DNA from 2 places in the Mesorhizobium sp. M1A.F.Ca.IN.022.07.1.1 genome. Region 2 is predicted to be linked to the other one. Evidence: riboswitches for the same ligand, from Rfam matches in the RefSeq annotation. Region 2 holds a riboswitch; the other holds the start of a gene.
The links. A riboswitch is a leader RNA that binds a small molecule or an ion and turns the genes downstream of it on or off. The one in region 2 is predicted to bind S-adenosylmethionine.

Region 1 (3,405 bases), on a different contig from region 2:
GCGTCGATTGGCTGCGCGTCGCGACAGCGATGTGGCGCGCCAGGCCTTCCCGGCGGATGACGCGGGCCAGCGACGAACCGATCAGGCCGATGCCGACCAGCGCTATTCTTCCGAACATCGGTGCTGTCATGGTGCTTCAGCTTTTCAGAAATGTCTTGAGCGCCTCGACGACGCCGCGATTGGCCTCCTCGATGCCGATGCTCATGCGCAGCGCGTTGGGAAAGCCGTAGCCGGTGACGCGCCGCAGGATGTAGCCGCGCGCGCTGAGATAGTCGTCCGCGGCCGCTGCCGAATGCTTTTTGTTGTCGGGGAAGTGGATCAGCAGGAAATTGCCGACGCTGGGCGTCACGCGCAGCCCGAGCCCGGTCAGCTCCTCGCTGACCCAGGCAAGCCACTTCTCGTTATGCGCCACGCTGCGCTCGACATGGGCGCGGTCGCGGATGGCCGCGATGCCAGCCTCGATCGCGGTTGCATTGACGTTGAAGGGCCCGCGCACCCGGTTGATGGCATCGACGATATGCGCCGGTCCGTACATCCAGCCGATGCGTGCGCCGCCGAGGCCGAGCTTGGAGAAGGTGCGGGTCATGACCACGTTCTCCGAGCTCCCGGCCAGCTCGATGCCGGCTTCATAGTCGTTGCGCCGCACATATTCGGCATAGGCCGCGTCGAGCACTAGGAGCACGCTCTTGGGCAGTCCGGCATGCAGCCGGCGCACCTCCTGGAACGGCACATAAGTGCCGGTCGGATTGTTGGGGTTGGCGAGGAACACGATCCGCGTCGCCGGCGTCACCGCGGCGAGGATTGCGTCGATGTCGGCGCGCTCGTCCGTCTCCTTGACCGCCACCGGCTTGGCGCCGGCGGCTTGGATATAGATCTTGTAAACCATGAAGGCGTGTTCGGTGAACACGGCCTCGTCTCCCGGCGCGAGATAGGTCTGCGCCAGCAGCCCCAGGATCTCGTCGGAGCCATTGGAGCAGACGATGTTTGCCGGATTGAGGCCGTGCACATCGGCGATCGCCTCGCGCAGCCGGCGGGCGGAGCCGTCGGGATAAACGTCCAATTTGGCAGCCACCTCCCGGGCGGCCTCGATCGCCTTCGGCGAGGGCCCGAGCGGATTCTCATTGGACGACAGCTTGTAGACCTTCGTCACGCCGGCCGGCGCGGTACTTTTTCCCGGCACATAGGCCTCGATGTCCATGATGCCCGCGCGGGGCGTCGGACGTGGCTGATCCTGCTTCATGTCACAAATCCGTCGAGAGGCCCTGGTTCGAGGCCGCAGCGGAAATACAGGCGGTGGCCCCGAATGTCGAGGGGCCGGCGCGCTCGCGCGTAGGCAGACCGTTGACGAAGCGCGGCGCTGGCCCTAGAAGAACAGCCGGATCTCCCGTGGTGATTTGGCCGGTCGGCTTGCAGCCACGTTAAACAATTCGCTAAAGGGCCGTTTGCAACCTGTAACCGGCTTTGCGAAGGCAGGCCGGTTTTTTGTTGTCCGTTGCCGGCCGGACGCCGTATCGCGAGATCGATGCGACTGGATGGGGAATGCAATGGCCGCTCAGCGCGCTCCAAGGACCAACCACGAGGCCGACCAACCGTCGAGCCCGGTGTTGCAGTTCGGTCCCGACAAGCCGCTAAAACTCGATGCGGGCACCGTGCTGTCGCCGTTCCAGGTCGCTTACCAGACCTACGGCGCCCTCAACGACGCCCGCTCCAACGCCATCCTCGTCTGCCACGCGCTGACCGGCGACCAGCATGTCGCCAGCACCAACCCGGTGACCGGCAAGCCGGGCTGGTGGGAGGTGCTGATCGGCCCCGGCAGGATCATCGACACCAGCCGCTTTTTTGTCATTTGCGCCAACGTCATCGGCGGCTGCCTCGGCTCCACCGGCCCGGCCTCGACCGATCCGGCGACAGGCAGGCCCTATGGGCTCGACCTGCCGATCATCACCATCCGCGACATGGTGCGGGCGCAGCTGATGCTGGTCGATCATTTCGGCATCGAGAAGCTGTTCTGCGTGCTCGGCGGCTCGATGGGCGGCATGCAGGTGCTGCAATGGGCCGCAAGCTACCCGGAACGCGTCTTCTCCGCGTTGCCAATCGCCACCGGCGCCCGCCATTCCTCGCAGAACATCGCCTTCCACGAGGTCGGGCGGCAGGCCGTCATGGCCGATCCGGACTGGCACGGCGGCAAATATCTCGATTTCGGCAGGCGGCCGGAAAAGGGCCTCGCCGTGGCGCGCATGGCCGCGCACATCACTTACCTCTCGGAAGCAGCGCTGCACCGCAAGTTCGGCCGCAACCTGCAGGATCGCGAGGCGCTGACCTTCGGCTTCGACGCCGATTTCCAGATCGAAAGCTATCTGCGCCATCAAGGCATGACCTTCGTCGACCGCTTCGACGCCAACTCCTACCTCTATCTGACCCGCGCTATGGACTATTTCGACCTCGCCGCCGACCACGGCGGACGGCTGGCGGATGCCTTCGCCGGCACCAAGACACGCTTCTGCCTCGTGTCGTTCACAAGCGACTGGCTGTTCCCGACCGAGGAAAGCCGCTCGATCGTGCATGCGCTGAACGCCGCCGGCGCGTCCGTCTCCTTCGTCGAGATCGAGACCGATCGCGGCCATGACGCTTTCCTGCTCGACGAACCGGAATTGTTCGCGGCCATCAACGGCTTCATAGCCTCGGCCGCGCGCGCAAGGGGGCTCAGCCTATGAGTGGCGCGCGATCTCTGTGTCCTGGCCGCACTTCTGAGACGCCGAGATTCCCATTGGCTGCAAATGCTCAAAGGCCGGAGGTGTGCCCATGAGCGTTAATCGCGCTCAGCGCGTCGACCTCGAAGTCGTCACCGATCTCATCCCGCCGCATTCGCGCGTGCTCGATGTCGGCTCCGGCGATGGCGTGCTTCTGGAGGTTCTGCAGGCGACCAAGCAGGTTGATGGCCGCGGCCTGGAGCTGTCACAGCGCGGCGTCAACGAATGCGTGGCGCGCGGCCTTTCCGTCGTCCAGGGCGATGCCGACAAGGACCTCGAATTCTACCCCGACAAAGGTTTTGATTTCGTCGTCCTGTCGCAAACGCTGCAGGCGACCCGCAACCCGAAACTTGTGCTCGACGAGCTGCTTCGGATCGGCAACCGCGCGATCGTCTCCTTCCCCAATTTCGGCCATTGGCGCGTGCGCTTCTCGCTGCTGATCAAGGGCAGGATGCCGGTCACCAAGGACCTGCCCTATTCCTGGTACGACACGCCGAACATCCACTTCTGCACCATTCGCGACTTCGTCAATCTGTGCGAAGAGCTCGGCGCGACGGTCGAGAAGGCGACCGCGCTCGACGCCAACGGCCAGAAGATCGGCCTGTCGATGCCCTGGTGGTTCTGGAACTTCTTCGGCCAGCAGGCGGTGTTCTTG
Region 2 (3,405 bases):
AGACGAGGCGGCCTACGATCTGGCCGTGGTCGAGGATGAACGGCACCTCGTGGCTGCGCACTTCAAGCACCGCGCGGCTGCCGCTGCCGCCGGCGGCGGAATGGCCGAAGCCCGGGTCGAAAAAGCCGGCATAGTGGACGCGGAACTCGCCGACCAGCGGATCGAAAGGCGTCATCTCGGCGGCATAGAGCGGCGGCACGTGCACGGCTTCGCGAGAGACCAGGATGTAGAACTCGTCCGGGTCGAGCACGAGCTCGCCGGCCCCGCTCTTGTAGAGCGGTTCCCAGAAGTCGACCACATCCTGAGCGGCGCGCTTGTCGACGTCGACGAGGCCGGTGTGGTGCTTGCCGCGATAGCCGACCAGGCCGTCCTTGTCGCCGTCGAGATCGATAGAGAGCGCAATGCCGCCGCCGGAGATGTTGGGCGGCTCGGTCGCAACCAGCATCTCGGCGTGATGGAGGTCACGCAACTCATTCTCCGACAGCACGGCATTGCCGGTGCGGAAGCGGATCTGCGACAGGCGCGAGCCGGCGCGCACGACGATCGGGAAGGTGCGCGGGCTGACCTCGAGATAGAGCGGGCCATGATAGCCGGCGGCGATCTTATCGAACTCATGGCCGCGGTCGGTCATGACACGCGTGAAAATGTCGAGCCGTCCGGTCGAGCTCTTCGGGTTGGCCGAAGCCGAGACTTCCGCCGGCAGCGCCAGGCTTTCCTGCAGCGGCACGATGTAGACGCAGCCCGTCTCCAGCACCGCGCCCTCGGCAAGGTTGATCTCATGCAGCTTCAGCCGGTCCAGCTTGTCGGCCACCAGATGATCGGGACCGGGCAGAAAGGAAGCCCGCACGCGAAAGGCCTTGTCGCTAAGTCTGAGATCGAGGCTGGCCGGCTGGATCTGGTTGGTGTCGAGCGCGCGCGGCGACTTCAGCGCGCCCGACTGGAAGAGCGCCGCGATGTCCTGATCCGGAAGAATGCCTGTCTGCCGCAATGTCTGGCTCCGGGCGAAGTCATTGTCGTCGCAGTTTCCTGTCGCAAAACCGCGGGACACTTTTGCGGAGGCTGCCTGGTACAACCCTCTTAATCAAGCCGGCAATTGACGCAAGCGCGGGCGAGGTCTAAAGGGTCGTTATCCCGTGGTGATTTGGCCGGTCGGCTTGCAGCCACGTTAAACAAGTCGCTAAAGGACCGTCGGGCCGCAAGGCCGTATGGACCGGTTGCGACGTCGCGGCCGGTTTTTTTGTGTTTGGAAGCAGGGCGATGACCAAGACGCGTAACTGGAAACCTCAGACGGCACTCGTGCATGGCGGGACGCTGCGTTCCGGCTTCGGCGAGACCGCCGAGGCGATGTATCTCACCCAGGGCTATGTCTACGAGACGGCCCAGGCAGCGGAGGCCCGCTTCAAGGGCGAGGAACCCGGCTTCATCTATTCGCGCTACGCCAACCCGACCGTCGATATGTTCGAGAAGCGCATGTGCGCGCTGGAAGGCGCGGAAGACGCACGTGCAACCGCTTCCGGCATGGCCGCCGTGTCCGCCGCCCTGCTCTGCAGCGTCAAGGCCGGCGATCACATCGTTGCGGCGCGAGCCCTGTTCGGTTCCTGCCGCTGGGTAGTCGAGACGCTGGCGCCGCGCTATGGCATCGAGGCAACGCTGATCGACGGCACCGACATTGCCAATTGGGAAAAAGCGGTCAGGCCGAACACCAAGCTGTTCTTCCTGGAAAGTCCGACCAACCCGACGTTGGAAGTGGTCGATATCGCCGCTGTCGCCGCTTTAGCAAATTCGATCGGCGCACGCGTGATCGTCGACAACGTCTTTGCCACGCCGCTGCAGCAGAAGCCGCTGCAGCTCGGCGCCCATATCGTGGTCTACTCGGCGACCAAGCACATCGACGGACAAGGCCGCTGCCTCGGCGGCGTCATCCTGTCGGACAAGAAGTGGATCGACGAGAACCTGCACGATTATTTCCGGCACACCGGCCCGAGCCTGTCCCCATTCAACGCATGGACGCTGCTGAAAGGCCTCGAGACGCTCCCGCTGCGCGTGCGCCACCAGACCGAAAGCGCCGGCAAGATCGCGGACTTCCTGGCTGGCCGGCCGGAGATCGCCCGCGTCATCTATCCGGGCCGGGCCGACCATCCCCAGGCGGATATCGTCAGGAAGCAGATGTCGGGCGGCTCGACGCTGATCTGCCTCGACGTCAAGGGCGGCAAGCAGGCGGCCTTCGCCTTGCAGAACGCGCTCGACATCGTGCTGATCTCGAACAACCTCGGCGACGCAAAGAGCCTGATCACGCATCCGGCGACGACGACGCACAAAAACCTCACTGACGAGGCCCGCGCCGAGCTCGGCATCGGACCAGGCACGCTCAGGCTCTCCGTCGGGCTGGAGGATACCGACGACCTGCTCGCCGACATCGAACAGGCGCTGAAGGCGGCGAAGGAATGAACCGCCACGGCGGCAAAGAGGGCGCTTGAGCCGCAGCCGGCTCAAGCAATCTCTTCGAGTTCAGTCATCCCGCTGTTGCGGATGGTCATTGCGTTGCCACGCCATTCGACGGCCCCGCCAAGCCAGCCGCGCGCCCAGATGGCGGGAAGCATCGCGTCGCGCACGATCATCGCGGTGACGCTGCGCGGCGACAGATGCCAGCCCTTGGACCAGGCGAGCATGCATTCGGGCACATAGGCGATCGCCAGCACGCAGAGCGCGGTCGTGGGCAGGCTGACACCGGCGCTTGCCGCCGCGATCAGCGCCAGAAGCAGCGGCACGACCACACCGGTCAGGATTTCGGGCGCGAAGAACAATGGGAAGGTGACGCGGCGCAGCCGCGCCCAGCGCGCCTGGCGCGACCAGATTTCGGCGAGCGTGCGCTGGCCGAGCGGCTGCTCGAAGGGCGCGGCCACGAGATTGACCCGAAGGCCAAGGCTGTTGACCAGCTTGGTCGCCGCCGCGTCCTCGGCGATCTCGGCGGCCAAAGCCTGGATGCCGCCATTTGCATCCAGCATCGGCTTGTTCCACAGCATGCTCTTGCCCTGGGCGAAGCCAAGGCCGAGCGCTTCGCCGGCATATTGCCAGCGCGCCTGCAGCGTGTTGAGGAAGGCGCATTCGACCTCGGCCCAGAAACCGTTCGGACGCGAGCCGATCGGCGTCGAGCAGACGAGGCCGGTGTCCGGCCCCCAGGCCGCCATCAGATGCTGGACATAGTCCTTGGGCATCAGCACGTTGGAATCGGCGAGGATCACCCAGTCGTGCCGCGCCGCCTGCCAGCCCTTGATGCAGTTGTTTAGCTTGGGATTGGCGCTGATCCTGTCATCGCCGACGAGGAGCCGCGCCGGAACATTCGGAAATCTCGCGATGGCGGCGTTGATCAGCTTGACCACGGGATCTTCGGCGTGCGCGACGCAG

Region 1: linked by a shared signal. The riboswitch ahead of EOA75_RS08795 (homoserine O-acetyltransferase) and the one ahead of EOA75_RS17650 (O-succinylhomoserine sulfhydrylase) in region 2 are both predicted to bind S-adenosylmethionine.

What each region holds. Positions count from the first base shown of each region.
Region 1 covers NZ_RZST01000051.1:18,866-22,270, reverse strand. Annotated here, with positions in the region: gene EOA75_RS08805 (prephenate/arogenate dehydrogenase family protein) at 1-130, opposite strand, end outside; gene hisC (histidinol-phosphate transaminase) at 137-1,240, opposite strand; SAM riboswitch at 1,377-1,454, shown strand; gene EOA75_RS08795 (homoserine O-acetyltransferase) at 1,545-2,714, shown strand; gene metW (methionine biosynthesis protein MetW) at 2,803-3,405, shown strand, end outside; gene EOA75_RS08785 (Stf0 family sulfotransferase) at 3,366-3,405, shown strand, end outside.
Region 2 covers NZ_RZST01000149.1:8,190-11,594, reverse strand. Annotated here, with positions in the region: gene EOA75_RS17655 (2'-deoxycytidine 5'-triphosphate deaminase) at 1-988, opposite strand, end outside; SAM riboswitch at 1,124-1,201, shown strand; gene EOA75_RS17650 (O-succinylhomoserine sulfhydrylase) at 1,258-2,448, shown strand; gene EOA75_RS17645 (ceramide glucosyltransferase) at 2,490-3,405, opposite strand, start outside.